2 regions of the Psychrobacillus sp. FSL K6-4046 genome follow, and region 2 is predicted to be linked to the other one. Evidence: a T-box and tRNA genes for the amino acid it is inferred to sense, from the RefSeq annotation. Region 2 holds a T-box; the other holds one or more tRNA genes.
What was found. The T-box of region 2 lies ahead of trpS (tryptophan--tRNA ligase). A T-box ahead of a tRNA ligase gene usually reads a tRNA of that ligase, here a tRNA-Trp.
Positions count from the first base shown of each region.

Region 1 (15,389 bases), 240 kb from region 2:
CTTAGCAGCATCCAAAATTCCTGCCTCTAACAGTGCACCTAGTCTATCTAGTTCTTCGTATAGACCAGGAGCTTGAAGTACTTCTAAACAAGCGATGCCTACTTGCATGGACGCCGGATTACCTGCCATCGTTCCAGCCTGATAGGCAGGTCCAAGTGGTGCCACCTGCTCCATAACTTCTTTTTTGCCGCCATATGCACCGATGGGAAGACCTCCACCAATAATTTTTCCTAATGCGGTTAAGTCTGGTGTGTGACCAAGCAAAGTAGATGCCGCTCCATAGTGGAATCGGAACGCAGTAATTACCTCATCATAAATCACAAGAGCTCCTTTATCTTTAGCGATTTCATGAACTAAAGATAAAAACCCTTCATTAGGCTCCACCATTCCAAAGTTTCCTACGATCGGTTCAACTAATATACAGGCTAGTTCTTCTCCCCATTTTTCCATCGCATCCTTGTAGGCTTGAGGATCATTGAACGGAATCGTGATAACCTCTTTTGCGATAGATTGTGGCACCCCTGCAGAATCTGGAGTTCCAAGAGTAGCAGGACCTGAACCTGCAGCTACTAACACTAAATCAGAGTGCCCGTGATAACAGCCAGCAAATTTCATTACCTTTGTTCTTCCGGTATATGCACGAGCCACACGTATAGTAGTCATCACTGCTTCCGTCCCTGAATTCACGAAGCGAACCTTATCCATTGAAGGGATTGCATCTTTCAGCATTTTAGCAAAAACCACTTCATGCTTTGTAGGGGTACCATATAATAGACCCGTTTGTGCTGCTTTTGTAATAGCTTCAGTTATGTGCGGGTGGGCATGCCCGGTAATGATAGGGCCATAAGCTGCTAGGTAATCGATATATTTATTGCCGTCCACATCATAGAAGTATGCACCTTCCGCTCTTTCCATGACAACGGGTGCTCCGCCACCAACGGCTTTATAGGAACGTGAAGGACTATTTACCCCACCAACTATATGTTCTAATGCTTGTAACTGAATTTGTTCAGATTGTGTATGTTTCAAATGTTTTTACCTCCATTATAAATGTATGTAAGATGAAAATTATAACTTGTCTATCCTAAAACTTCTAGTAATAGTTGGGTATTTTTATATTTTAGACAAAAAAGAGGAAAAAGGCTAAAGAAATTGAACATACTTATAAAGTTAGTTACGATATAACTAATTAATCGAGGAGGGATATTGATGGAAAAATTAGAAGGAATGGTTGCCCCCAAGTTTTCATTAAAAAATGAAAAGGGTGAAATTATATCGCTGGATGACTTTGCTGGAAAACAGTATGTTGTTCTGTACTTTTACCCTAAAGACTCTACACCTGGGTGTACGACAGAGGCTTGTGAATTCAGAGACGCAAATGCTGATTTTTCGGATTTAAATGCAGTTATTCTGGGAGTAAGTGCAGATGATGAGAAGGCGCACACTAAGTTTATAGAGAAGCATGGACTTCCGTTTTCATTATTAATAGATGATACTCATGAAATTTCTGAGGCTTACGGTGTTTGGAAATTGAAGAAAAACTTCGGAAAAGAATATATGGGTATCGAACGAACAACCTTTTTAATAGATCCAACCGGAACTGTTGTGAAGGAATGGAGAAAAGTTAAAGTAAAAGATCATGTAGAAGAAGTGTTACATACATTAAAATCCTTAATCAAAGATGGTGAATGATTGATGAAAGTACTTTTTTCTTTTTTACCAAAGGAAGAGCAACAGTTAAGGTTAACCAATCAGTTTCCACAAATAGATTTTATCTTTCAAAAAGGATTAAATGAAAAAGAGTTAGAAACTGCCGATGTTGTTGTCACATATGGAGAAGACCTTAAAGCCTTCCATATAAACTGTGCAAAAGAGCTGAAGTGGATTATGGTCGCCTCAGCTGGATTAGAAAAAATGCCTTTACAAGAAATAGCAGCTCGCGACATATTGCTAACAAATGTTAGAGGAATTCATAAGACTCCGATGGCCGAATCGGTTTTAGCTCATATTCTTTCTATAAAGAAGTCGTTGCCAGTAGTCGCAGAAAATCAACGCAATGCAAATTGGTCAAAAAGAGTTCCTTCTTCGGAGCTTTTAGGCTCGACTGCCTTAATATTAGGGCCAGGAGCAATAGGTGGAGAAGTGGGAAGATTATTGCAGGCCTTTGGGGTTAGGACAATCGGTTGTAATCGAAGTGGAAATACTGCTTCCTACATGGACGAGATGATATCTTTTGGGTCTTTAAAAGAAGTGCTACCTCAAGCAGATATAGTAGTATCTATTCTGCCAAGTACGGAGGAAACAAGAGGGCTGCTGACATATAAGCATTTTCAGTCTATGAAAGAGAGTGCTATCTTTATGAATTATGGACGTGGAGATCTAGTGAAAGAACTGGACCTATTAAAGGCACTAGAAAACAAATGCATTGCTTACGCAGTGTTAGATGTGTTCGAGCAGGAACCGTTAGGAAGTGACCATCCTTTTTGGCGTATGCCAAACGTGATTGTTTCCCCACACATTTCTAGTCATTCCTCACAATACGTAGTGAGAGCGCTTGAAATTTTCTCTAGAAATTTAGTGGCGTTTCTAAAACAAGAGAATGATATGGAGAATGTAATAGATGCTACACGAGGATACTAAAAAGGTATAATACTATGTTAATAGCCGAAAAATTTGACATTAAGTACAGTTCCTCTTTATAATAATTATAAACTTATCATTTAATAATGATTATAAAGAGAGGTGCATAGCGATGACGGAAGTACATTTAAGAGACGCTTTAGATACATTGAAATCAACCGGTGTACGTATAACGCCTCAACGCCATGCGATTCTGGAATTTATTATTCAATCTATGTCCCATCCCACAGCGGACGATATATATAAAGCGCTTGAAAGTAAATTTCCTAGCATGAGCGTTGCCACAGTCTATAACAACTTACGTGTGTTTAGAGAAGCTGGCCTAGTAAAGGAATTAACATATGGTGATAATTCAAGCCGTTTTGATTTTATCACAAATGATCACTACCATATGATTTGTAACTCTTGTGGTAAAATAGTTGACTTCCATTATCCAGGATTAGATGAAGTAGAGCATCTTGCCTCTCACTTGACCGGATATGATGTTAGCTCTCACCGAATGGAGATCTACGGTACGTGTCCTACTTGTAAAGAACAAGCAACTAAAGTCCAATAAAAAACCGAGCGTTTATTCGCTCGGTTTTTCTTATGGTTAAATAGGGCGGGCGTTTATGACCGCACTCAATACATAAGAAATTCGTGATAAATTTGTAAGCAAGCCTTACATATGCAATTGTCTCATTTGTTTGAAAGAAGAGAACTCATTTCTTAAGGTTTACAAAGAGGTGGGGTAGAAAAGTTTTTCTTATATTTTCCCTTTTAGTTTCTTGACTAGTATACTATGTTAATATAAAAAAGCACTTTGCCTAAAAGCAAAGTGCAGAAATTTATTTCTTTCTATTGTAGCTAACATCAAATTCTTCGCCTTCAAGAGTAGGATCTAATGTAAGTGGTTCTTTACAATACATACACATATCTACTCTACCTAAAACTTTCGTATGTTTTCCGCAATTGGGGCAGACTACTTGAACGGCTCTAGTAGATAGTAAACCTATCCAGCCATAAACAACTGTACTTCCTATAATAGAAAGTAACCCAAGTGTCATGAAAATAGTTACTAGGATTGGGTTTTCTCTGAAAAATATAGCGCCGTACATAATGATAAAGCCAAAGAAAATTAAGCCAAGCGCAAAGGAACGGATTCGATTTATTTTGTTTTTATAGGGTTTCATATTTTTACCTCCTAATTGTATATACACTATAACATATTTTTATATAAAGGAATGTCCTAAAAGTTTAAAGAGGAAATATCAAATAATTGTCGAAGAATAATACATAAGTTTAAAAAGGAGGCTTTCACATTGGAAGCATTGTTAAGACCTATTTATCAAGAAAGAGCAAGTGATTCAAATACTTTAGGCATCATATTGATAGAAAAAATAGAAGAGGTCAGTCCAATTACGGATACCTTTGACTCTATACTATTTATAATAACAAAAGATTCCTCTAATCCTGTTTTTACAAAGCATTATACGTATAGCGACAAAAAAGCTGCCCTGCATATAATTACAGAAAAACAAATACGAAAATGGTTTATAGTTGGAGCCAACCCTAAGCTAGTAGATTGGATGATCAACGGCCGAGTTGTTTTTGATAGAAATGAATATGTAGAAAACCTAAAAAGGGAACTACAAGAGTTTCCGATAAATGGTCGGAACGTAAGGATGGGAATTGAATTTGCTAAGTTAAGTAGAAGTTATATGCAAGCAAAGGTGTTCTTTGAGCAACTAAATTATCTAGATGCTTATACTCATATTGTAAACTCACTTCATCATTTAGCGAGATTAGCTATTATTGAAAAGGGAATGCACCCAGAGGTTATGGTGTGGAAGCAAGTAAAGCAATTAGATCCTTCTATATATAAATTGTACGATGAGCTAGTATCAAGTCGAGAAACATTAGAGAAGAGATTAGAACTATTATTTTTAGCTAGCGATTTTCTAATTCATTCTAGAACAAAGGATGGGGCACGTCATATAGTAGAAGTACTTTCTACTAAAGAGTATTGGACCATTCAAGAGATTCATGAACAAGAGGAATTGAAAAACTATTCTGTAGACCTAGAAGTATTTATAGAATTCTTAGTGGACAAAGGGTTAATTATAGTCGAAAAACAACCGACGAAAAGTAGCCATATCGAGCATAGATACTACAAAGTTAAAGGGTGAAAATGAGTCAACAAAAAACGTTTTAAAAAAATACTCGTTTTTTGTTGACATATGTATTAATTGTGCGGTATTATAATAAGCGTCGTCAAAAACGAATTAAAAAACAGCAGAAACTTAATAAAAAATGTTTTTTAAAAAACTTCTTGACTAGCCGGTTGAATGGTGATAAATTAGAGAAGTCGCAAAAAACGACAACGCAAAAATGAACATTGAAAACTGAACATGCAAAACGTTAAGACATACAGCATCAACAAGTTTCGGCTTGATTGACGCAAAACAATTTTTGACATCATTTAATGATGATGCCAGCAAAACAAAATGAGCTTTTAAACTAGTTCTATTTAGAGGGTTTCGAGACACGAGCAGTGCTAGGAAACGAAGGAGTGAGTGAGGGAGCGTACTAACGTACGTGACCGATTGAACGACTGAAGTTGACGACGCAATGCGACGTGTATCGGAAGCCGACTATTATGGAGAGTTTGATCCTGGCTCAGGACGAACGCTGGCGGCGTGCCTAATACATGCAAGTCGAGCGGATGATGAAGAAGCTTGCTTCTTCTGATTTAGCGGCGGACGGGTGAGTAACACGTGGGCAACCTGCCCTGTAGATTGGGATAACTCCGGGAAACCGGGGCTAATACCGAATAATCCATTACCTCACATGAGGAAATGTTAAAAGACGGTTTCGGCTGTCACTACAGGATGGGCCCGCGGCGCATTAGCTAGTTGGTGAGGTAACGGCTCACCAAGGCGACGATGCGTAGCCGACCTGAGAGGGTGATCGGCCACACTGGGACTGAGACACGGCCCAGACTCCTACGGGAGGCAGCAGTAGGGAATCTTCCACAATGGACGAAAGTCTGATGGAGCAACGCCGCGTGAGTGAAGAAGGTTTTCGGATCGTAAAACTCTGTTGTGAGGGAAGAACAAGTACGAGAGTAACTGCTCGTACCTTGACGGTACCTCATTAGAAAGCCACGGCTAACTACGTGCCAGCAGCCGCGGTAATACGTAGGTGGCAAGCGTTGTCCGGAATTATTGGGCGTAAAGCGCGCGCAGGCGGTCCTTTAAGTCTGATGTGAAAGCCCACGGCTCAACCGTGGAGGGTCATTGGAAACTGGGGGACTTGAGTACAGAAGAGGAAAGCGGAATTCCAAGTGTAGCGGTGAAATGCGTAGAGATTTGGAGGAACACCAGTGGCGAAGGCGGCTTTCTGGTCTGTAACTGACGCTGAGGCGCGAAAGCGTGGGGAGCAAACAGGATTAGATACCCTGGTAGTCCACGCCGTAAACGATGAGTGCTAAGTGTTAGGGGGTTTCCGCCCCTTAGTGCTGCAGCTAACGCATTAAGCACTCCGCCTGGGGAGTACGGTCGCAAGACTGAAACTCAAAGGAATTGACGGGGGCCCGCACAAGCGGTGGAGCATGTGGTTTAATTCGAAGCAACGCGAAGAACCTTACCAGGTCTTGACATCCCGCTGACCGGCCTAGAGATAGGCTTTTCCCTTCGGGGACAGCGGTGACAGGTGGTGCATGGTTGTCGTCAGCTCGTGTCGTGAGATGTTGGGTTAAGTCCCGCAACGAGCGCAACCCTTGATCTTAGTTGCCAGCATTCAGTTGGGCACTCTAAGGTGACTGCCGGTGATAAACCGGAGGAAGGTGGGGATGACGTCAAATCATCATGCCCCTTATGACCTGGGCTACACACGTGCTACAATGGACGGTACAGAGGGTCGCAACCCCGCGAGGGTGAGCAAATCCCATAAAACCGTTCTCAGTTCGGATTGTAGGCTGCAACTCGCCTACATGAAGCCGGAATCGCTAGTAATCGTGGATCAGCATGCCACGGTGAATACGTTCCCGGGCCTTGTACACACCGCCCGTCACACCACGAGAGTTTGTAACACCCGAAGTCGGTGGGGTAACCCTTTTGGGAGCCAGCCGCCGAAGGTGGGACAGATGATTGGGGTGAAGTCGTAACAAGGTAGCCGTATCGGAAGGTGCGGCTGGATCACCTCCTTTCTAAGGATATATTCGGAATACAGATTTTTATCTGTATCTTAACGTTTTGCAGTTCAGTTTTGAATGTTCATGTATATTAATACTTTTAATAGATATGGAAATTCAAAGAGGGCCTATAGCTCAGCTGGTTAGAGCGCACGCCTGATAAGCGTGAGGTCGATGGTTCGAGTCCATTTAGGCCCACCATACCTTTTTAATTTCGGGGCCTTAGCTCAGCTGGGAGAGCGCCTGCCTTGCACGCAGGAGGTCAGCGGTTCGATCCCGCTAGGCTCCACCATTAAAATGTAATTGTTCTTTGAAAACTGGATAAAATGACATCGAAAAAGAAACAAACGCAAGATATTCAAATTGTGATCACTTACGTGATTGCAAGTGTAGTACTTTTAACTTTTAGGTTAAGTTAATAAGGGCGCACGGTGGATGCCTTGGCACTAGGAGTCGATGAAGGACGGCACTAACACCGATATGCTTCGGGGAGCTGTAAGTGAGCTTCGATCCGAAGATTTCCGAATGGGGAAACCCACTGCCCGTAATGGGGCAGTACATTTGCGTGAATACATAGCGCATCTGAGACACACCCAGGGAACTGAAACATCTAAGTACCTGGAGGAAGAGAAAGAAAATTCGATTCCCTGAGTAGCGGCGAGCGAAACGGGAAGAGCCCAAACCAAGAGGCTTGCCTCTTGGGGTTGTAGGACACTCTATACGGAGTTACAAAAGAATGAGCTAGACGAAGCGATCTGGAAAGGTCCGCAGGATAGGGTAAAAGCCCCGTAGTCAAAAGTTCATTCCCTCCAGAGTGTATCCTGAGTACGGCGGAACACGTGAAATTCCGTCGGAATCCGGGAGGACCATCTCCCAAGGCTAAATACTACCTAGTGACCGATAGTGAACCAGTACCGTGAGGGAAAGGTGAAAAGCACCCCGGAAGGGGAGTGAAATAGACCCTGAAACCGTGTGCCTACAAATAGTCAAAGCCCGTTAACGGGTGATGGCGTGCCTTTTGTAGAATGAACCGGCGAGTTACGATTACATGCGAGGTTAAGTTGAGAAGACGGAGCCGCAGCGAAAGCGAGTCTGAATAGGGCGAATGAGTATGTGGTCGTAGACCCGAAACCAGGTGATCTACCCATGTCCAGGATGAAGGTGAGGTAACACTTACTGGAGGTCCGAACCCACGCACGTTGAAAAGTGCGGGGATGAGGTGTGGGTAGCGGAGAAATTCCAATCGAACCTGGAGATAGCTGGTTCTCTCCGAAATAGCTTTAGGGCTAGCCTCAAACGTTAGAATCTTGGAGGTAGAGCACTGTTTGGACTAGGGGCCCATCCCGGGTTACCGAATTCAGACAAACTCCGAATGCCAATGATTTATGTTTGGGAGTCAGACTGCGAGTGATAAGATCCGTAGTCAAGAGGGAAACAGCCCAGACCACCAGCTAAGGTCCCAAAGTATTTGTTAAGTGGAAAAGGATGTGGCGTTGCTTAGACAACCAGGATGTTGGCTTAGAAGCAGCCATCATTTAAAGAGTGCGTAATAGCTCACTGGTCGAGTGACGCTGCGCCGAAAATGTATCGGGGCTAAACAAATCACCGAAGCTGTGGATTGATACCTTTGGTATCAGTGGTAGGAGAGCGTTCTAAGGGCGTTGAAGTCAGACCGGAAGGACTGGTGGAGCGCTTAGAAGTGAGAATGCCGGTATGAGTAGCGAAAGATGGGTGAGAATCCCATCCACCGTATGACTAAGGTTTCCTGAGGAAGGCTCGTCCGCTCAGGGTTAGTCGGGACCTAAGTCGAGGCCGATAGGCGTAGACGATGGACAACAGGTTGATATTCCTGTACCACCACCCCACCGTTTGAGTGATGGGGGGACGCAGTAGGATAGGGTAAGCGTGCTGTTGGTTATGCACGTCCAAGCAGTGAGGTGTGAGTGTAGGCAAATCCGCACTCTGTAACATTGAGCTGTGATGGCAAGGACGTATGTCCGGAGTTCCTGATTTCACACTGCCAAGAAAAGCCTCTAACGAGGTGGGAGGTGCCCGTACCGCAAACCGACACAGGTAGTCGAGGAGAGAATCCTAAGGTGAGCGAGAGAACTCTCGTTAAGGAACTCGGCAAAATGACCCCGTAACTTCGGGAGAAGGGGTGCTCTTTTGGGTGAATAGCCTAGAAGAGCCGCAGTGAATAGGCCCAGGCGACTGTTTAGCAAAAACACAGGTCTCTGCAAAACCGTAAGGTGAAGTATAGGGGCTGACGCCTGCCCGGTGCTGGAAGGTTAAGAGGAGTGCTTAGCGCAAGCGAAGGTGCGAATTGAAGCCCCAGTAAACGGCGGCCGTAACTATAACGGTCCTAAGGTAGCGAAATTCCTTGTCGGGTAAGTTCCGACCCGCACGAAAGGCGTAACGATCTGGGCACTGTCTCAACGAGAGACTCGGTGAAATTATAGTACCTGTGAAGATGCAGGTTACCCGCGACAGGACGGAAAGACCCCGTGGAGCTTTACTGTAGCTTGATATTGAATTTTGGTGCAACTTGTACAGGATAGGTAGGAGCCTTAGAGCCCGGAGCGCCAGCTTCGGAGGAGGCGTCGGTGGGATACTACCCTGGTTGTATTGAAATTCTAACCCATACCCGTAACCCGGGTAGGAGACAGTGTCAGGCGGGCAGTTTGACTGGGGCGGTCGCCTCCTAAAGTGTAACGGAGGCGCCCAAAGGTTCCCTCAGAATGGTTGGAAATCATTCGAAGAGTGTAAAGGCAGAAGGGAGCTTGACTGCGAGACCTACAAGTCGAGCAGGGTCGAAAGACGGGCTTAGTGATCCGGTGGTTCCGCATGGAAGGGCCATCGCTCAACGGATAAAAGCTACCCCGGGGATAACAGGCTTATCTCCCCCAAGAGTCCACATCGACGGGGAGGTTTGGCACCTCGATGTCGGCTCATCGCATCCTGGGGCTGTAGTCGGTCCCAAGGGTTGGGCTGTTCGCCCATTAAAGCGGTACGCGAGCTGGGTTCAGAACGTCGTGAGACAGTTCGGTCCCTATCCGTCGTGGGCGTAGGAAATTTGAGAGGAGCTGTCCTTAGTACGAGAGGACCGGGATGGACACACCGCTGGTGTACCAGTTGTTCTGCCAAGGGCATCGCTGGGTAGCTATGTGTGGACGGGATAAGTGCTGAAAGCATCTAAGCACGAAGCCCCCCTCAAGATGAGATTTCCCATTACGCAAGTAAGTAAGATCCCTCAAAGACGATGAGGTAGATAGGTTCGGGGTGGAAGCGTGGCGACACGTGCAGCTGACGAATACTAATCGATCGAGGACTTAACCAAATTGTTTGTTTCTGAGATGTCAGTTTATTCAGTTTTGAAAGAATAATTTTTTATTAAAAAAACCCTTGTAATAATCTACATAGTTGATATAATAGAAAATGTCTTTCAGTAATTATTCAGGTCTAGTGATGATGGCGAAGAGGTCACACCCGTTCCCATACCGAACACGGAAGTTAAGCTCTTCAGCGCCGATGGTAGTTGGGGGTCTCCCCCTGCAAGAGTAGGACGTCGCTAGGCGGATATTATTCCGAAGTAGCTCAGTGGTAGAGCAATCGGCTGTTAACCGATTGGTCGTAGGTTCGAGTCCTACCTTCGGAGCCATTTCTAGGAGAGCTGTCCGAGTGGCCGAAGGAGCACGATTGGAAATCGTGTAGGCGGGTAACACTGTCTCAAGGGTTCAAATCCCTTGCTCTCCGCCAGATAGATTTCTCTTATACATAATGGCCCCTTGGTCAAGCGGTTAAGACACCGCCCTTTCACGGCGGTAACACGGGTTCGAATCCCGTAGGGGTCACCATTTATTTTTAAACCAGCATTACGGAGGATTAGCTCAGCTGGGAGAGCATCTGCCTTACAAGCAGAGGGTCGGCGGTTCGAGCCCGTCATCCTCCACCATTTTAATCACACTTAGCATTGTCGCGGGTGGAGCAAATCGCTTCACGAAGAAAGCAAAGCGTGGAAGACGTAAAACTCACTAAATGCGTAGTTGATTTAAATTTCAACACTTATATTATCGCGGGGTGGAGCAGTTCGGTAGCTCGTCGGGCTCATAACCCGAAGGTCACAGGTTCAAATCCTGTCCCCGCAACCAAATGGTCCCGTGGTGTAGCGGTTAACATGCCTGCCTGTCACGCAGGAGATCGCCGGTTCGATCCCGGTCGGGACCGCCATTTATCTTTAATGTACGTATGTGGCTCAGTAGCTCAGTCGGTAGAGCAAAGGACTGAAAATCCTTGTGTCGGCGGTTCGATTCCGTCCTGAGCCACCATTACGCCGGAATAGCTCAATTGGTAGAGCAACTGACTTGTAATCAGTAGGTTGGGGGTTCAAGTCCTCTTTCCGGCACCACTGTCTAGTGGAGGGGTAGCGAAGTGGCTAAACGCGGCGGACTGTAAATCCGCTCCTTAGGGTTCGGCGGTTCGAATCCGTCCCCCTCCACCAGTTATTAGGGGCATAGTTTAACGGTAGAATAGAGGTCTCCAAAACCTTTGATGTGGGTTCGATTCCTACTGCCCCTGCCAAATAATAAGTTAACTTTGAATAATGGCGGTTGTGGCGAAGTGGTTAACGCACCGGATTGTGATTCCGGCATTCGTGGGTTCAATTCCCATCAGTCGCCCCATATTCTATCTGGTTAGCTCTTTTTTTTATTCTGTGGCGGTCGTGGCGAAGTGGTTAACGCACCGGATTGTGATTCCGGCATTCGTGGGTTCAATTCCCATCGGTCGCCCCATTGGGGTATAGCCAAGCGGTAAGGCAACGGATTTTGATTCCGTCATGCCCTGGTTCGAATCCAGGTACCCCAGTTATTTGCGGAAGTAGTTCAGTGGTAGAACACCACCTTGCCAAGGTGGGGGTCGCGAGTTCGAACCTCGTCTTCCGCTCCAAATTAAGGCGGCATAGCCAAGTGGTAAGGCACAGGTCTGCAACACCTTTATCACCGGTTCAAATCCGGTTGCCGCCTCCAATTTTTAAAAAAGTATTTACTGCCTTCAATATGCCGGTGTGGCGGAATTGGCAGACGCGCGGGACTCAAAATCCCGTATCTTCGGATGTGTCGGTTCGACCCCGACCACCGGTATCATATTCATGACATAAAGTCATACCTATCAAGACTTCTAACTACTTTGTTAGAGGTCTTTTTTGTTGTTTCCTAAAAGGACGTAATCCCATGTATAAAGGTATTCTGAATGTCTAGATGAAGTAATAGTTAATCACTAAAAGCGTTAAGACTTCTGTTAATGAAAATAAACATTGCATTAGAAAGCTCTTAAGAATCATTCAATATCTTTTTTTCCTTTAATAATAAATATGTACATTTCTATGCTTACGTCTTAATTCATGAAATGAAAGAGTATCTATATTTTCGTTTCCTATATTAATTCCTTTTGTATATTTTTATATTCGATTGACAAGATAGTCATATCGACATTCATACAAAAACTCAAACTGGATGGACTCGTGAGACAGAGAGGAATAGATGCATGTTTTCCACGATACTAATGGGATTGACTATTTTATTTATGGTAACAACCTTGTACTATTTCTTTTCAGGTCGTAAATATAAGATGAGCTATTTTCAGTCAACTTTATTTCAAAAGCTATTTTTCGCTATGCTTGGCATTACCGTTGGATTTGCTATTCTTTATTATTTATTGGCCATGGATGGGGAGGTAATAAGAATTAGCACCGAAGAAGGGAAAGAGGGAGGAGAAAATTTCTGGGATTATCTCTATTTTAGCGGAGTCACCTTATTATCTGTTGGTTATGGAGACTTGGTACGAGGGCACTGAAAAAGTGCCTTTAAAACGTTTAGAGGTAGAGTATGAATGCAGGTTCTGTTCATCTTCTACTATTTTCTGAATCCATGTCTTTCCGTTCCGAGCGGATGCTTTCCAGGGGGCGGCCCGGCAAGCCTTCTCCCTCGCTGCGCTCAGTCCGGGTGCTCGCCGTGGCCGCTAATCCCCTAGGAGTCACCGCTCTGCACTCCAATCCAATCCACTTTTCTACCTGTTATAGAATTTTTTAAAATGTACTCAGACCGAAAAATTATTTTCTTGCTATACTAAAGAAAAGTAAATGCAGGGGTGCTCACAATGATTTCAAACCAAGAAACGCTGAACTTAAGTCCATACATGGCGTTATATGATTTAATAATTCCAAAAGACAATATGCTTCGTCAAATCAATGAACTTGTTGATTTTTCGTTTATTTTAGAAGAACTTCAATCAAAATATTGTTTGGATCATGGTCGTAAAGCGATTTCACCCATTCGTATGTTTAAGTATTTATTATTAAAAGCAATTCATGATGTGTCCGATGTGGATTTAGTGGAACGTTCAAAATATGATATGTCATTTAAATACTTCTTAGGAATGGCTCCAGAGGATGAGGTCATTGAACCAAGTTCACTTACAAAATTTCGTCGACTTCGTTTACAAGATGTAGATTTGTTAGATATGTTAATTGGGAAAACCGTTGAAATCGCACTTGAAAAAGAAATCATCAAAAGTAAAACAATCATTGTGGACGCAACGCATACGAAAGCACGTTACAATCAAAAATCGCCCAAAGAATTCTTACAAGAAAAATCAAAGAATGCCCGAAAAGCGGTCTATAAAATAGATGAATCTATGAAAGAGAAGTTTCCAGAAAAACCGACTTCTAACGAAGTGTCAGATGAAGTGACTTACTGTAAAAAAGTCATTGAAGTGATAGAGAAAGAGCCACAAATAGCGCAAGTGCCTGCCGTGAAAGAACGTTTAAATACATTAAAAGAAATCGTAGAAGACACACTATTTCATCTGAATTATTCAAGCGATACCGATGCACGTGTCGGACATAAATCAGCAGATACATCTTTCTTTGGTTATAAAACTCATATAGCGATGAGCGATGAACGAATTATTACAGCAGCGATTGTAACAACTGGTGAACAAGGTGATGGACAACATTTAATAGATTTAATTGAAAAAAGCCAACGTACAGGTATGAAAATAGAGAAGGTGCTTGGAGATACAGCATATTCTAGTAAAGACAATTTAATATATACCAAGACAAATAAGGTCCAACTCATTTCAAAATTACATCCGCTGATTACAAATGGCCACCGTAGAAAAGAAGATTTATTTGAATTTAATAAAGACGCTAATTTATATGTTTGTCCAGCGGGTCATTTAGCAAAAGGAAAAACTATAAAAAAAAGAAATACAGATGACAACCGTAACCCTCAAATCAAATATAATTTTGATGTTGAAAAATGTAAAATATGCCCTTTCAGAGTTGGGTGTTACAAAGAAGGATCGAAATCTAAAACATATTGTGTCACAATCAAATCGACAGAGCACCTTGAACAAGAGGCATTTCAGAATACCGAAGAATTTAAACAGCTTGCCAAAGAGCGATATAAAATCGAGGCAAAGAATAGTGAATTAAAGAGTGGACACGGCTACGATACAGCGATTAGCACGGGTCTTTTTGGCATGGAAATACAAGGAGCCACAACCATATTTGCGGTCAACTTGAAGCGAATCCTAAAGTTACTTAACGAATGAGAGCAAGAATAAGGCAATGAAAAAGGGTACTTTCTGTTCAGTTTGAACAAAAAGTACCCTTTTTTAATTTTCAAAAACAAAATTATTATAAAAACGTAAGTTTTTCAGTGCCCTCAACGAAGCGACGAGGAGATTGAAGCCGTGCCCCCGGAAAGCGTCCACTGTAACGGAAAACAACTACAGGTATATTTGAATAGAAGCCTCGAAAAATTACAAGGTCGTAAAATTTTCGAGGCTTTTTATTGTTGAGGAGCGTTTTGTCCTAGCCCCGTTTTTTCCCTTAAATCAATAGATGGTTCTTGCAGACTTCCTGTCCAGTGAACAAGAAGTCTCTTTGTTAGTGGAAACAGTGTCTTTTTGCCTAACTAAATGGGTAGGTTACGATATTTCACCTATTTAGATATAAAACCAAATAGTGTAAAATGTTTCATGCTTTCTCGATACATAAGAAAAGGAGAATTAATAGCATGACAGGAAACACACATATTATAGGCGGTCTTGCAGCAAGTCTTGCTATCTCACAGATGACAGATTATGACCCGGTATTGCTGGTCGTAGGGGGTGTGGCAGGTGCGATTCTACCGGATATTTGCCACGGTGGAAGTATGATAGGAAGACGCTTTCCACTCATATCCAAAATTATTAACAAGGTGTTTGGTCATAGATCCTTTACACATAGTCTATTGTTCATTCTTCTATTAGTTGCATTGATGAATTATTTTAGCTGGGACAAGTCAATTATGATGGGAGTTTCAGTTGGGGTAGCAAGTCATCTTCTTTTAGATATGGCTACGAAAAATGGGGTTAAATTATTTTTTCCAATACCTGTGACAGTTCGTTTTCCTATAACTACGAGAACTGGGGGAACAGTGGAGAGTATCGTGTTTGGTATATTATCAGTTCTTACCGTTTATTTTGGATACGGGGCTTTCACTACATATTTTTAATCGGTTATAATGGTATG
Region 1 is NZ_CP152020.1:3,060,937-3,076,325, reverse strand. It holds gene MKY09_RS15145 (glutamate-1-semialdehyde 2,1-aminomutase) at 1-1,029, opposite strand, end outside; gene bcp (thioredoxin-dependent thiol peroxidase) at 1,210-1,692, shown strand; gene MKY09_RS15135 (D-2-hydroxyacid dehydrogenase) at 1,696-2,640, shown strand; gene perR (peroxide-responsive transcriptional repressor PerR) at 2,753-3,196, shown strand; gene MKY09_RS15125 (YgzB family protein) at 3,468-3,812, opposite strand; gene MKY09_RS15120 (nucleotidyltransferase-like protein) at 3,942-4,808, shown strand; rRNA gene MKY09_RS15115 (16S ribosomal RNA) at 5,276-6,829, shown strand; tRNA gene MKY09_RS15110 (tRNA-Ile) at 6,939-7,015, shown strand; tRNA gene MKY09_RS15105 (tRNA-Ala) at 7,031-7,106, shown strand; rRNA gene MKY09_RS15100 (23S ribosomal RNA) at 7,223-10,151, shown strand; rRNA gene rrf (5S ribosomal RNA) at 10,273-10,388, shown strand; tRNA gene MKY09_RS15090 (tRNA-Asn) at 10,398-10,472, shown strand; tRNA gene MKY09_RS15085 (tRNA-Ser) at 10,479-10,570, shown strand; tRNA gene MKY09_RS15080 (tRNA-Glu) at 10,594-10,668, shown strand; tRNA gene MKY09_RS15075 (tRNA-Val) at 10,691-10,766, shown strand; tRNA gene MKY09_RS15070 (tRNA-Met) at 10,886-10,962, shown strand; tRNA gene MKY09_RS15065 (tRNA-Asp) at 10,966-11,041, shown strand; tRNA gene MKY09_RS15060 (tRNA-Phe) at 11,064-11,139, shown strand; tRNA gene MKY09_RS15055 (tRNA-Thr) at 11,144-11,219, shown strand; tRNA gene MKY09_RS15050 (tRNA-Tyr) at 11,229-11,312, shown strand; tRNA gene MKY09_RS15045 (tRNA-Trp) at 11,319-11,392, shown strand; tRNA gene MKY09_RS15040 (tRNA-His) at 11,418-11,493, shown strand; tRNA gene MKY09_RS15035 (tRNA-His) at 11,529-11,604, shown strand; tRNA gene MKY09_RS15030 (tRNA-Gln) at 11,606-11,677, shown strand; tRNA gene MKY09_RS15025 (tRNA-Gly) at 11,684-11,758, shown strand; tRNA gene MKY09_RS15020 (tRNA-Cys) at 11,765-11,838, shown strand; tRNA gene MKY09_RS15015 (tRNA-Leu) at 11,871-11,952, shown strand; gene MKY09_RS15010 (ion channel) at 12,356-12,664, shown strand; gene MKY09_RS15005 (IS1182 family transposase) at 12,968-14,425, shown strand; gene MKY09_RS15000 (metal-dependent hydrolase) at 14,893-15,372, shown strand.
Region 1: it has a tRNA-Trp gene. The T-box ahead of trpS (tryptophan--tRNA ligase) is inferred to sense a tRNA for this amino acid. The anticodon was not compared.

Region 2 (15,389 bases):
TATTTTATCCATCCTTGCTTTCCTCCTTTAGTCTTTCATCTTTGGATCTAGCGCATCTCTTAAACCATCACCAAGAAGGTTAAAGGACAGCATTAGTAAGCTTATAATTACAGCTGGGAATACTAAAATATGTGGCTGGAATTTTAGTAATTTAACTCCATCATTAATTAGTGTACCTAAAGAAGCTGCAGGCGGTTGTAATCCTAACCCGATAAAGCTTAAGAAAGCTTCGAAGAAAATCGCACCAGGAATAGTAAACATCGTGTTAATAACAATAATACTTAAAACGTTTGGTAGAATATGTTTTGTTATGATTCTGTTATTTGAAGCACCTAACGTACGAGAAGCTAAAACAAATTCTTGGTTTTTATATTTCAAAACCTGAGCTCGAACAACGCGAGACATACCTATCCATCCAGTTATCGTAATGGCAATAATAATTGCCGTGATACCAGGATCCATAAACATAATCATGAGAATAACAATTACTAGATTTGGAATACCAATTAGAATCTCTACTATACGTTGCATAACATCATCTACACGTCCACCGTAGTAACCCGAGATACCTCCATAGGCCACTCCAATAACCATGTCTATTAAGGCAGCCATGAATGCGATGAAAAGAGATACCTGAGTTCCTTCCCATACTCGAGCAAACATATCACGACCTAGACCATCTGTTCCAAACCAATAATAAGTATCTACATTTTTTAATTCATATAAATTGACTTCTTTACCTGCCAAGTTTCCATATCCATCCATAATTCCAAGCTTTTCGATTCCTGGAACTTTTGGTGGCAAGTTAGCATGTGTAATTGTTTGTGTTTCTGCATCATGAGGGCCAATGTATGGACCAATCAATGACATAAGAATAATAAATACTAGTATAAAAACACTGACTATAGCAGCTTTATTTTTTCTTATGCGATACCAAGCATCTTTCCAAAAGCTTACGCTCGGTTTAGAAATTCTCTCCGCTTGACTGCTATCTACATGGATTCTATCAAATGAATCAGCAGGTAATTTTTTCAAGTCTTGACTCATTAGTTTTTACCTCCTGACAAACGAATACGTGGATCAATGATTCCATAAAGTAAATCTATAATGAATATTACAACAATTAAGAATACAGAGAAGAAAATCGTAGTACCCATAATAATAGAATAGTCATTTACGTTAATAGATTTTACAAATTGTTCTCCGATTCCTGGGATAGCAAAGATTTGTTCAATTACTAATGACCCAGTTAATAATCCTGCTGCCATCGGACCAAGTACAGTCACTAACGGAATCAAAGCATTTCGCAAAGCGTGTTTAAATGCTATTTCAGTACCATTGGCTCCTTTAGACTTTGCTAATGTTATATAATCAGAGCTTAAAACTTCTACCATCTCGGTTCTTATAAAACGAGCTGCAGTAGCCAGTGGTCCCAGTGCTAATGCAATGGAAGGCATAATACTTGAGGCCCATCCATCTTTCCATAAAGCTACCGGTAGAATTCCCCACTTTACACCTAACCAATATTGTAATACTGTAGCAAACACGAACGATGGTATAGATATACCAATAATGGCTATGATGGTACTTCCATAGTCCCAAAATGTATTTTGTTTTAATGCAGCAATCATTCCTAAAAGAATACCTACTAGTACTCCGGCAATAAGACCTTGGGAACCAATTTGGAACGATGGTCCAATACGACTTAAAATCAAATCAGTAACTTCAGCATTTTTGAACTGAAACGAGTTACCTAAATCACCTTGAACTAAGTTAAGCATGTAATTTACATACTGGACGGGAACTGGATCATTTAATCCATATTTCGCTTCCACTATTTCAAGTTGAGACGGGGATAGTTTTGAAGCAGAGCTTATAGGGGATCCTGGTAGCGTCTTCATTAAGAAGAATGTAGCTGTCGCAATCAGGAAAAGCGTGATAAACATATAAAAAACACGACGCAAAATATATTTCGCCATCTTTGCACCTCCTAAATTATTTAATAAATTATAATTTTACTAATCTATATATTAAACAAAAAAAATAGTAATTTGTCAAAATCATATTTTATAGTAAAAATATTGCGTATATTTCGACTCATTTAAAAAGAGAGTATATGTTCCGAAAGGAATACATATACTCTCATTTTATGAGATTTTTAAAACTTTAAACTATCTTAGTTTTTACCTTCGATATATGCCCATTTGTAGCTATAGTCTCCACCGAATGGGTGAGCAACGATACCTTTAACATATGGTTTTTGAAGTTGCATAAGACCACGTTGGTAAATTGGTCCAATAGCATAGTCTTCAGCAATTAGAAGTTTTTCAGCATCAGCAAGTGCTTTCCAACGAGCTTCTGTATCTAATGCTAATTCATTGTTAGCAGAAGTTACTAACTCATCATATTTCGGGTTAGAATAAGACATTTGGTTGTTACCACCATCAGTTAACCATAAGCTCATGAATGTGTAAGGATCTTGGTAATCTGGTCCCCATCCAGCAACTTGAATGTCATAGTCTTGGTTTGTATCAAGATCTAAGCGCACTGCAAATGGTACTTCTTTAAGAGTAACAGTTAAACCTGGTAAGTTTGTTTCTAATTGATTTTTGAAATACTCATCCATCTTCTTAGAAAGATCAGAGTCTCCGCCAAGAATTTCTAGAGTAAGCTCAGTAACTCCTAGTTCTTTTAAGCCTTTGTCCCAAGCTGCTTTTGCTTCTTCTACGTTAAATGTAGACATATCTCCATTAACTTCGCGGAAATCATTAGCATCTTCGTCAAAAGTGAATCCTTGTGGTACTAGGTAATGAGCAGGTACAGAACCATTAGCTAAAACTACGTTAACTAAATCTTCTTTGTTGATAGCTTTTGAAACTGCTTCACGAATATTTACGTTAGCAAGTGGAGTAGGTTCTCCATTACGTTCTTGATTGTATTTGAAATAGAATACTGATGTTTCCATTTCTGTTACTAGTTCTGGATCATTAGCATATTGCATTGCATACTCACCAGATAGACCAGTACGGTCTTTTTCACCATTAGTGTAAAGGTTAACCGCTGTAGCTACTTCTTTAACTACATCATAGTTAATTTCAGTAAGTTTCACAGTATCTTTATCCCAATATTGATCATTTTTAACTAGTTTCCAGCTTAAGCCTGTTCCATCCCAATCTTGTAAAGCGAATGGTCCGTTGTATAAAAGTGCTTCAGAGTTTTTAGAGTAATTTTCACCTTGAGTTGTAACGAATTCTTCTTTTTGTGGTAAGAATGTACCAAATGACATTAATGATAAGAAGTAAGGAACTGGTTTTTCAAGAGTAACTTCTAATGTTTTCTCATCTAGAGCTTTAACACCTAATTCAGTATACTCAACTTCTCCAGCTACAATTTTAGATGCATTTGCGATTACGCCTTCCATCATGTATGGACCGTATTCAGAAGCAGTATCTGGGTTCATAGCACGTTTCCAAGCGAATTCAAAGTCATTTGCAGTAACTGGTGTACCATCAGACCAATTAGCGTCACGTAATTTGAACGTATAAACTAATCCATCTTCAGAAACTGTTGGCTCTCCATCAGAAATTGCTGGTACAGCTACATTTTCTTGATTCAAACGGTAAAGACCTTCATTTACGTTGTTTAGTAGATCGAAACCTACTGAGTCAGTTACTAAAGCAGAATCAAGAGTTGGAATTTCAGAACCCATGATTAAGTTTAATACTTGCTCTTCGTCTAATGTTGCTTCTTCAGCACCATCGTCTTCTTTTTCTCCATCTGTTTCAGTTGCTGGTTCGTTAGCTGGTGTTTCTTTAGCCTCATCGTCGCCGCCACATGCAGCTAGGAATAGACCTACAACTAACAGTAGGCTAAGAAGCCATACTAATTTACTATTCTTCACAAAAATAACCTCCCTAATATTCAGAAAAATTCATTACATTTATTATTATACATTTTATAAGAGAGTTGTACATACCTTTTTTTAAATATTTTTACAATCATGTAACAAAATCATTACATTGTCCTAACGAATTAGGAAGATTCTTAACTATTTTGTTAATTATCTTTTATTTTTTTAGCTTTGTTAAAGTTATTGGTTGATTTTGACTAACGATTCTTTTTTATAGTTACTGTAAACCATTATTAAAAGAATATTCAAACGACTATTAAGATTAAATAGATTATGAAATTCGGATTGGGTACAGTTTTTCGACTTTATTTATGTGAGTAAATTAATAAGCACTTATCTATGCATGAAGCTGTTCCCATTTATTGATTGGAGCGCCAGACGGCGACTCCTACGGGATGAGTGAGACAGATCAGACATCACAACCACGCGCGTAAGCGATGGGTGATGGCTTATCGCTCACCCCGAGGAAAGCGTCTGGCTGGTGCGAAAATCAATTCTACTTTCTAATTTATAGATTTCTTTCCTTCATAAATCAACCCTTCCCTTTAACATAGCCATATTTTTTTATTAGTTTTGATTATTTCAAACAAATCTTCTATAATTTAATTTATTAGAGGTGAATTATGAAAAAGAAGCTTATCTATTTTTTTAGTGCTCAGATTATTATAATTTTAGTGATGTTATTAACGACTAAACGTATCGATCTGGAAGCATATACTAATGTTTCCTTCTATATAGGAGGACTTGTCACATTTATTGGTCTAGTTACATATGTTGTATCAGGAGGATTTTTTGATCTTTATGCGTCTGGCTCAAGGAAATTTTTCACTAGAAAACATTTAAAAGATGAGATTGTGAATATGCGACTTCCTTCCGAAGTTTTTTCTTTCTCCCCTAAACCACTATTTGCTTTAGGGTTATCAATTTTAGCTTGTACATGTATAGCGTTACTTTTTTATTATGGATAAATTTGTCCCTTGATTTTTGAGTTTCTTCTATATATAATAATCAAAACTAAATAAAGAGCTTTGATGAAGAAAGTACATTTATAGAGTGTGTTTAGAGAGTCTGCGGATGCTGCAAGCAGATCATACGATAAATGGAATGGGCTTCTGAGCAGTATAAGTGAAAGGTCAAGTAGCTTATACCGTTTCCTTCGCGTTATGAAGAAGAGTGGCTATTTATTTTAGCAAGCTGGGTGGTACCACGGATATTACATCATTCGTCCCTTTTTTAGGGATGCATGATGTTTTTTTATATTCTAAGGAGGAAAATTTTATGAAAACACTTTTTTCGGGCGTCCAGCCTACCGGTACAATTACTTTGGGAAATTATATCGGCGCATTTAGACAGTTTATAGACCTACAAAATGATAACGATTGTATTTTTTGCATCGTAGATCAGCATGCTATTACTGTAGCTCAAGACCCCCAAGAACTTCAAAATCATATTCGTTCGTTGGCAGCCTTATATCTAGCGGTAGGAATAGATCCAGAGAAGTCGATTTTGTTTGTCCAGTCAGAGGTTCCAGCCCATGCAAAAGCAGGATGGATGATGCAATGTATTTCTCACATTGGAGAACTGGAAAGAATGACGCAGTTCAAAGATAAATCAGATGGGAAAGATGCTGTGACTGCTGGATTATTGACTTACCCACCACTTATGGCCGCTGATATACTTCTTTACCAAACAAACATCGTACCTGTTGGCGATGATCAAAAACAACATATAGAACTAACTCGTGACTTGGCAGAACGTTTCAATAAAAGATACGGTAATGTATTAACTATGCCTGAAATCCAGCTTCCTAAGCACGGCGCACGTATCAAATCCCTGCAGGATCCAACGAAAAAAATGAGTAAGTCAGACCCTAATCAAAAAGCAACTATTCGTATTTTAGATACGCCAAAGCAAATAGAAAAGAAAATCAAAAGCTCTGTTACTGATTCAGAAGGAATCGTAGCATTTGATACTGAAAACAAACCAGGTGTCTCTAATCTATTAACAATAGAATCTGCTTTGACGGGTACACCTATTCCAGAATTAGTAGCTAAATATGAAGGAAAAGGTTATGGAGATTTTAAAGCATCTGTTGCAGAAGCTATTATTAATCATCTAGCACCTATTCAACAGAGATACGAGGAATTATTAAACTCATCAGAACTAGATTCCATTCTAGATCGCGGTGCAGAAAAAGCTAACCAATTAGCAAATGAAACGCTTGTTAAGATGGAAGCCGCAATGGGTCTCGGTAGAAGACGCTAATCGTTAATCCTAAAATGGATAGACAGAAGATAATAAAATCTTTTGAGTTTAGCATATACATCAGCACTGATTTCCATGAATATCCTAAAGACAGGAAATTTAAATATAGTACTAAATGGGAGCAGCTGATAATTGCTATTCCGTAGCTTATTAGAAAAATTAGTAGTCTCATTATTATCACGTCCTTCATAAAACATATGAAAAACCGTTCCTAAACTTTCGTCTAGGAACGGTTTTTTTGAAGATTATTTTAATGGCTCTTCTGATACTAGTTGAAGTTCATGTAATCCAAAGTCAGTACCATAAGTTACATCATAGTTTTTCACTGCCTTGTTAACTACATAAATTGCGCTACGGAATTGAGTAGGAATTACTGGAACTTGCTCTGACATGTATACTTGGAAATCACGGAATGCTTGCGCACGTTTTGCAGAGTCAAATGCATCCGGTGAATCGATAGCTGCTAATAATTCATCTAATTCAGGTGAAGTAAAGCGGCTATAGTTAAATGCTGAGTCTTTTCCATATAAGCCTAGTGGTGATGGGTTTGTACCTGTTCCCCAAGCTCCCATGTAAATATCAATTTCAGGGTCATCTGCTTCTACTTTATCATAGAAAGAGTTCATTTCGATTAAACGACCAGATGTTAATACAACCTTTAGACCAACGTCTCTCCAGTTTTGAATCCAATATGCAGCCATTTCTTCAGCTGTAACGTCTCCTGACATACCTGCATAATTAATCTCTAATTTTTCGCCTTCTGGAGTTTCACGGAATCCGTCTCCATCGATATCTTTATAACCAGCTTCGTCTAATAATTGTTCTGCTTTTGCTGGATCATACTTTAAGCCCTCTAAAGTGTCATCATAGAAAGAAGCAAATGCTGGTGGTATTAAACCAGTTGCACGAGTTCGTAAATTATCGTAATATGCTTCATTTACAGACTCTACATCTAAAGCATATCCCATTGCCATACGTAAGTTTAGATTAGCCATTTTAGCATTTGGATCCATTGTACTTAATTTAGTTTTAGTGTCAAACTTACCTAATTTAAATCCAAGGTAGGAATAAGATAACTCTGGTTGAACAAGTACAGAAGCATTTTTAAAGTCTTTTACTTCCGCATACTTCGTTGCTGGTAATGATCCAGCTGTCATATGATATTCACCAGTTTCTAACGCTTTAGAGATTGAGCTAGAAGGTACTACTTTTAAAAGTACGCCATCCAACTTAGGCTCTCCTTTAAAGTAATGTTCATTTTTTACAAATTGAACAGATTCACCAGGAATAATTTTTTCAAATTTAAATGCACCTAAAGATAATGGGTTTTTACGAACTGGGTCAGATTCTAACAATTGTCCTACTGGAATATCTTTTAAAATATGACTTGGTTCAGCAGAACTCCATAGACCATCTCCACCTGAATAAATTGCTGGAGATAATTTTTTAAAGGAAATTTCTAATGTAGTTTCGTCAACCTTTTTTAATCCAGAAATTGTATCAGCAGTTCCTGCATTATACTCTTCTGCACCAATGATATTTTTAAAATCTCCGTCATAACGAATACCTTGATAGTCTGGGTGTCCAATGATTAAATATGGAAGCATAACATCTTCAATTTTCAAAGGCTCGCCATCTGACCATTTTACACCTTCACGGATTTTAATTGTTGCTTTGTTTGTATTAGGGTCTGCTTCAAGTGTAGCAATACCTCTGTCATCAATTAAAAAGTCACCATCTACAGAGAAAATGGAATTACTAGCGTAATCTAAAATATCTGCATCTACACCATTTTGATATAATACCAGAGAGAAGATCCCTTCAAAAGGAGTATCTGTTCCTAATGCAACCTTTAAAATTCCGCCATCAATTGCATCTCCCTCATGCTCAACCTTTTGAGAAAATTCTGAAGTACCTTCTTCTGCAGCAGGTTCTTCCTCTTTATCTTCTTCTTTATCCTTATCTTCCTCAGTCTTTGCCGGTTCTGTTGTTCCTTCAGTATTTGAGCCTGAAGATTCTTCGTCGTTGTTACATGCGCCTAACACAAGCATAAATGCTATTAGTACAGCTAATAATGTCCAAAGCTTCTTATTCATCCTTTTTCCTCCTTTTTATATATCTTTATATATCAAACAGAAATCGTTTAATACCATATTCATTATCCTTGCCTTTGTCTTGCGTCTGCCGAGCGACGTAGCGCTTGCCCTACATAATTGATGGAAAGCATTAATAACAAAATTAGCAAGGAAGCTGGTAGCCATACCCACCATTTGTCCTCTAAAATTAACGGATTATTCGCATAACTCACAAGAGTTCCCAAGCTAGGTACACTTTGCGGTAAGCCAAAGCCTAAATAAGATAATCCTGTTTCTAAACCTACATTTCCTGCAAAACTTAACGTCAGTTCAACGATTAGAATAGAGCTAAGATTAGGCATAACACCTGTAAAGATAATTCTGCCATTGCCAGTTCCTAATGTTTTAGAGGCATTTATATAATCTCTTCTACTCTCAGTTAATGACTTACTTCTAACCAGTCGGGCCGTTGACACCCATAAAAAAGTACTCATAATAAGAACGAACTCAAATATAGAGTATTTCGGAATAATTGTTACAAACACAATGATGATCATTAAAGTTGGAATAGTGATGAAAAAGTCAATAATTCTCATAAATATATTGTCTATTAAACCACCAAAGTAGCCTGTAATCATACCAATGGCCACACCTACAATACCTGTTATAATTGTCACCGATAATGCTATAGTAATGGAGTTTCTAGCTCCGATGATTAACTGTCCTAAAATGGAACGTCCACCCTGATCAGCTCCCAGAATAAACTTTTCGCCAGGTTCTGAAAATTTGTCTCTTAAACTTACATTCATTAATTCTTCTTGATTGATCATTGCTGCTGAGATATAGATAGCTATTATTCCAATGACTAAACAAAATAGCGAGAACATTGCTAACTTATCTTTTTTAAACTCTCTTACTAGCACTTGAAAACCTGTAGGCGGAGAGCTTTGTGTGTTTTTTTCTAGAATTTCTGTATTAAGTATTTGTTCACTCATCATACTCTCTCCTTAACCTTATATTTTGGGTCAATCTATTCTAATACGTGGATCTACAATGCTCATGATGATATCAGACAATAGACTACCTAATAAAGTTAAGAAGCCAAACAGCAATACTAAAGCAGTAATAACGCTATAATCCCTGGAGGATATAGATTGCATAAACAATTGCCCCATGCCTTGATATCCAAAAATGGTTTCTATAAATATGGAGCCACCTAGTAACCCAGTAATTGTAAACCCTAGAAAAGCTGCAATTGGCAATAATGAGTTACGGAAAATGTGTCTACTGTATACTTTTTTAATAGGAATTCCCTTACTTCTTGCTGTACGGACATAATCCATCGACTTTGCATCTATAATTTCAGATCTTAGGTACTGAATTACTGCGGTCGTTCCAAGGATTGCATAGGTCATTGCAGGCAATAGCATATGATAAATTCGGTTCCATACATACCCAAGGGTACCTTCCTCGTACTTTATGTCCACCGTACCGGCTGTCGGAAACCATCCAAGATGATAACCGAAAAAGAATAATGCCAGCAAGCCAAGTACGAATGTTGGGATCGCATAGGTCACAAAAGAGTATAGTACGATTGTTTTATCTAGGAATGTATCTTGAAAGCGCCCCGCCAATACTCCTAACGGAATAGCTATTAAGTATAGAAGAACAACGCTTAGCAAGGATAGCCACAGTGTGTTCATCGCCCGAAATCCTATTAAATCCGCAACAGGCATGCTATACGTATAACTCTTACCAAAATCCCCTTGAATTGCATTCGTTATCCAATTGTAGTATTGTACATACCAAGGATCGTAAAATCCTGCTAACACTCTCATTTCTTCTAATCGATTAGGATCGGATTCTGGTGTTATTAGGCCTGTGAATGGGTCTCCAGGCATTTGCTTAGCTAATATAAATATTAGTAGGCTTAAGACAAAAAGCTGTGGAATCATGGCTAAAACTCTTCTCAATATTGTTTTCCACATATTAGATGACCTCCTTGCTTCTAGTGGCCATTGCTACTTGATGAGTAGTTGAGATTGGTACTAAATCTAATACTTTCCCATCCTTATCAAAGTATTTCTGATGATCAGTTACATAATTTTTTTCTACTTCAATTCTTTCTCTTTTTCTTGCTTCTCTACCTTTTGGATTTACGTCAGGTATAGCCGATAGCAATCTCCTTGTATAGATATGTTGAGGATTTGTATAAATATCTTCCCTACTTCCAGTTTCTACAAATTTACCTTTGTACATAATAGAAATTTCATCACACATATGTTTAACTACACCCAAATCGTGGGATATAAATAAGTAACTTAATCCAAATTCTCTTTGTATATCTTTCATAAAATTCAACACTTGGGCTTGAACCGATAAATCTAGTGCTGATACTGGTTCATCTGCTATGATCAATTTAGGATTTGTTGCAATAGCACGAGCAATGCCAATCCTTTGTTTCTGACCGCCTGAAAACTCATGAGGATACTTTACCTTGACATCCTCGCTCATTCCCACTATTTCTAACAGTTCATTAATTTTTCTTTTTTCTTCGGTAGGAGACAGTTTCAAAAAATTTCTAATAGGTTCTGCTATGATATCTTGAACTCGTTTTCTAGGATTTAAACTTGAGTGAGCGTCTTGAAATATCATTTGAATATCTCGATTATAGGAAGAAGATGGACTACGACGGCTATTTGTAACATCCTGTCCTTCGTATATGATTTGTCCAGATGTTATTTTTTCAAGTCCAATAATAGATTTACCAGTAGTAGACTTTCCACAGCCAGATTCTCCTACCAATCCATACGTTTTCCCTTTTTCAATTTCTAACGAGATTCCATCTACTGCATGCACACGATCAACCACTGTATTAAAAAATCCACCCCTGATAGGATAATGAACATGTAAGTCCTTAATTTGCATAAAACTCATTGGTTACTTCCCCTTTCTCACCCTCAAAATGAAAATGCTGCCAACATGTGCATCTGACAAGGTGTCCCGGAGAAACTTCATGCAATACTGGATTTTTTTCATGTGTCTCTTCACTGATCCAAGGGATTCTGGCAGAAAATCTACATCCTTCTCGAGGTAATTTGGCTAAAGAAGGTACAATTCCTTGAATAACTTCAAGCCTATCATTCTCACTATTCATCTGTGGTATAGAGTTAAATAATGAACGAGTATAAGGGTGTAACGGATTAGAAAATAGTTCCTCTACAGGAGCCTCTTCAATAATTTGTCCTGCGTACATTACTGCAACCCGGTCTGCTACTTCAGCTACTACGCCTAAGTCATGTGTTATTAATATAATTCCCGAACCTGTTTCTTTTTGTAAGTCAATAAGTAAGTCCAATATTTGAGCTTGAATGGTTACGTCCAATGCAGTAGTTGGTTCATCTGCAATGATTACTTTAGGCTTACAAGAGATTGCAATCGCAATGATAACCCGCTGTCTCATCCCTCCAGACAATTGATGTGGGAATTGTTTTGCAGTTCGCTCTGGATTTGGGATACCTACTTGTTTTAATAACTCTAATACTCTTTTTTTTCTTTCAGACTTACTCAGCTTTGTATGAAAGGCAAGGCTTTCTTCAATTTGGTCTTGAATCTTCATCAACGGGTTTAATGCAGATAAGGGATCTTGGAAAATCATCCCTATTTCTTCTCCTCGAACAGTATTAAAGTTTTCATCATTCAATTTAGCAAGATTGATACCATTGTATATAATTTCGCCTTCCACTCTTGTTTTGTTGTGGTCATGTAACCCAATAATGGACGTTGCTAAAGTAGATTTCCCACAACCTGATTCTCCTACGATTGCCAGAATTTCATTTCTCTTTAGCGAAATGGATACCCCATCCACGGCATCATAATATGTATCTTTTATTCTGAATCCGGTATGTAAATTGTTTATGGTTAATAGCTGTTCTGAGTTGTTCAAACTAATTCTCCTCTCACGCAACTTTATGTTCGGTCTGATTTTTTCCAAATAATTAAAGATTAAAATTTTTCTGTTATTTGATTCCTTTTGTAAAGTCTATTACAGGATGATTACAAGCGCAATATAAATTTTTTATATATTTTGTTTATTTAATATATTCTGAACCATACAAAATTATTATAAACATTGGAATATCAAGGTTTTAATTAGGCTAAATAATGGAAAATTGTTATGAAAATAAATTAAATATACACTTATTTCTTAATACTTTTTAATATATATTTGTTCTAAAAGAACTATAATATACAAAAAAATCCATGCTCACAAGAACATGGATTTTTTGTTGTTTATTTGATTTTTTTAAATAATATACTTGCATTATGACCACCAAAACCTAATGAATTACTCATGGCATAGTCAATTTCTTCTTTTCTTGCCTCATTTGGAACATAGTCTAAATCACATAACGGATCAGGCGTTTCCAGATTTGTGGTAGGCGGTAAGATGCCTTCATGGAGAGCTAATACACTGAATATTGCCTCTACCCCTCCTGCCGCACCGAGCAAGTGACCAGTCATAGATTTAGTGGAACTCATAGCCAAATTGTACGCATGCTCACCAAATACGGATTTTACAGCCATTGTTTCAAACTGATCATTATAAGGCGTACTAGTTCCGTGCGCATTAATATAATCGATCTTCTCCGGAGACACTCCTGCATCGTCTAATGCTTGCTTCATGGCTCTAGCTGCCCCTTCTCCTTCTGGAGCTGGTGCAGTAATATGGTGGGCATCTCCTGTAGAACCATAACCTATTATTTCTGCATAGATTTTAGCACCACGAGCAACAGCGTGCTCATATTCTTCTAATATAAGAATTCCAGCTCCTTCACCAATAACAAATCCGTCTCGATTAGCATCAAAAGGTTTCGATGCGGTATTAGGATCTGTATTTAAAGAAAGTGCAGTATTGGAGCAGAAACCAGCTACAGACATATGAGTAATCGGAGACTCTGCTCCGCCGGTAATCATCACATCTGCATCTCCTCGCTCGATCACTTTAAAAGCATCCCCTATAGAGTTAGTGCCAGATGCACAAGCCGTTACCGTACATGAATTAATCGCCTTTGCCCCAAAATGAATTGACACCTGACCTGCAGCCATGTCAGGAATCATCATTGGCACGAAGAATGGACTTACGCGTCTCGTTCCTTTTTCTAAAAATACTCGGAACTGATTCTCGTATGTCTCCATTCCACCAATACCTGAACCAATCCAAACGCCTGTACGTAGACCTAGCTCTTCTGTGATTGTTAAATTGGCGTCCTCAACTGCCATAATTGCAGAAGCTAAAGCATAGTGAGTAAAACGATCCATTTTTCTTGCATCTTTCTTTTCAATATACTTCTCTATGTCAAAATCTTTTACCTCTGCGGCCACTTTCGCTGGAAACAAAGATGCATCAAGTCTTGTTAACATTCCGACACCTGATTTACCTTCCTTAATACCAGCCCAAGTCGTTTCTACATCATTACCTAGTGGTGTTACGGCACCTAATCCTGTTACTACAACCCTACGTTTCGTCATGTATGTCCGTCCCTTCGACAAATTAAATTATTTTCCCCATTTAAGCGCTATTGCTCCCCAAGTCAAGCCTCCACCAAAACCTACCATTACAATAATATCATCATCTTTCACTTTTCCATTTTTCACTTCTTCTTTTAATGCTAGTGGAATAGACGAAGATGAGGTATTCCCATATTTGTGTATAGTTTTGGCCATTTTTTCAGCAGGCAACTCCAGTCGTTCTCTAGATGCCTCCATAATACGAATATTTGCTTGATGAGGGATTAACAAATCAATATCTGTTTTTTGTAATCCTGCTTTTTCGATAACGTTAATAGCAGATTCGCCCATTTGACGAACCGCAAATTTAAATACCTCTCTTCCATTCATCGTAATGTAAGGTCCGTCCTGCAATAAATACTTTCCTCCACTGCCATTGGCTCCAAGCTCAAAGGACAATATGCCTCTGCCCTCAGAGACTTCTCCAATTACTACAGCCCCTGCTCCATCCCCAAAGAGGACAGCAGTATTTCGATCTTCCCAGTCTGTAATTTTAGACAGCTTTTCCACACCAATTACTAACACATGAGAATACGTTTTAGATTCTACAAATTGCTTTGCAGTAACGACACCATACATAAACCCTGCGCATGCAGCGGATATATCCATTGCTGCTGCATTAGTAGCCCCTAATTGCTCCTGAAGCATCGTGGAGACACTAGGAAAAGGACGATCCGGAGTTACTGTTGCTACCAAAATTAGTCCTATTTGTTCCGGAGAAATTCCTGCATCCGCTATTGCTTCCTTGGCTGCCTTGACAGCCATATGTGAACTTTCTTCTCCAGGAGCAGCTATTCGACGCTCCTCTATACCAGTCATTGTTTTTATCCATTCATCCGATGTATCTATTCTTTTTTCAAGGTCTTCATTCGTTAAAATCTTCTCAGGTGCATAAGTTCCTAAACCTATAATTCCTGCATTCATGAAATTCCTCTTTTCTTGTAATCTATTATTAGTACCTGGTATTAATAATAGCGAATATATGAACATTTTTCAACATAGTTGTTGGATGTTAAGAATAATTCTTTTGTATAGGACAACCCTATGTTATGATAGCTATAGATAAATTAATTTTTTTGAGGTGAAATTATATGCAATATGTTATGACAGTAATTTGGACACTTATCTTGGTTACGATGTTAAATTATGTAGTAGGTTCAGTTAATGGCGTAGAAGAATTTAACTTTTTCCATGGTTTATATATGGCTATCCCAGCAGCTATTATAATTATACTAATTACTAAAGTAATTCCGGATGAGCCTGTAGAAGCTAAACATCATTAATAAAAAAACTCCCTTCTAAAGGGAGTTTTTTTATTTGATAGCTGTATAGCTATACTATTTCACCATTAGCTGGCCATCCTCCAGGCTCGCTACAATTGTGCTACCAGGTAGGATGTTCCCTCCAATTAGCATTTTTGCAACTGCTGTTTCTAGATATCGTTGGATAAATCTTCTGAGCGGTCTTGCGCCATAAGCAGCATCAGTTCCCTCTTCCACGATCCACGTATAGACATCTTCCTCGACCTCTAAAGTAACTTCCTGCTCTAGCAGACGATTTTGCAGTTG
Region 2 is NZ_CP152020.1:2,822,160-2,837,548, forward strand. It holds gene MKY09_RS13970 (ABC transporter ATP-binding protein) at 1-12, opposite strand, end outside; gene opp3C (oligopeptide ABC transporter permease) at 28-1,047, opposite strand; gene opp3b (oligopeptide ABC transporter permease) at 1,047-1,979, opposite strand; gene MKY09_RS13985 (peptide ABC transporter substrate-binding protein) at 2,177-3,901, opposite strand; gene MKY09_RS13990 (DUF3899 domain-containing protein) at 4,534-4,878, shown strand; T-box leader at 4,930-5,143, shown strand; gene trpS (tryptophan--tRNA ligase) at 5,189-6,175, shown strand; gene MKY09_RS14000 (oligopeptide ABC transporter substrate-binding protein) at 6,421-8,271, opposite strand; gene MKY09_RS14005 (ABC transporter permease) at 8,334-9,245, opposite strand; gene opp4B (oligopeptide ABC transporter permease) at 9,276-10,238, opposite strand; gene MKY09_RS14015 (ATP-binding cassette domain-containing protein) at 10,240-11,187, opposite strand; gene MKY09_RS14020 (ABC transporter ATP-binding protein) at 11,168-12,196, opposite strand; gene fabF (beta-ketoacyl-ACP synthase II) at 12,544-13,782, opposite strand; gene MKY09_RS14030 (beta-ketoacyl-ACP synthase III) at 13,810-14,745, opposite strand; gene MKY09_RS14035 (DUF2929 family protein) at 14,913-15,104, shown strand; gene MKY09_RS14040 (AAA family ATPase) at 15,159-15,389, opposite strand, start outside.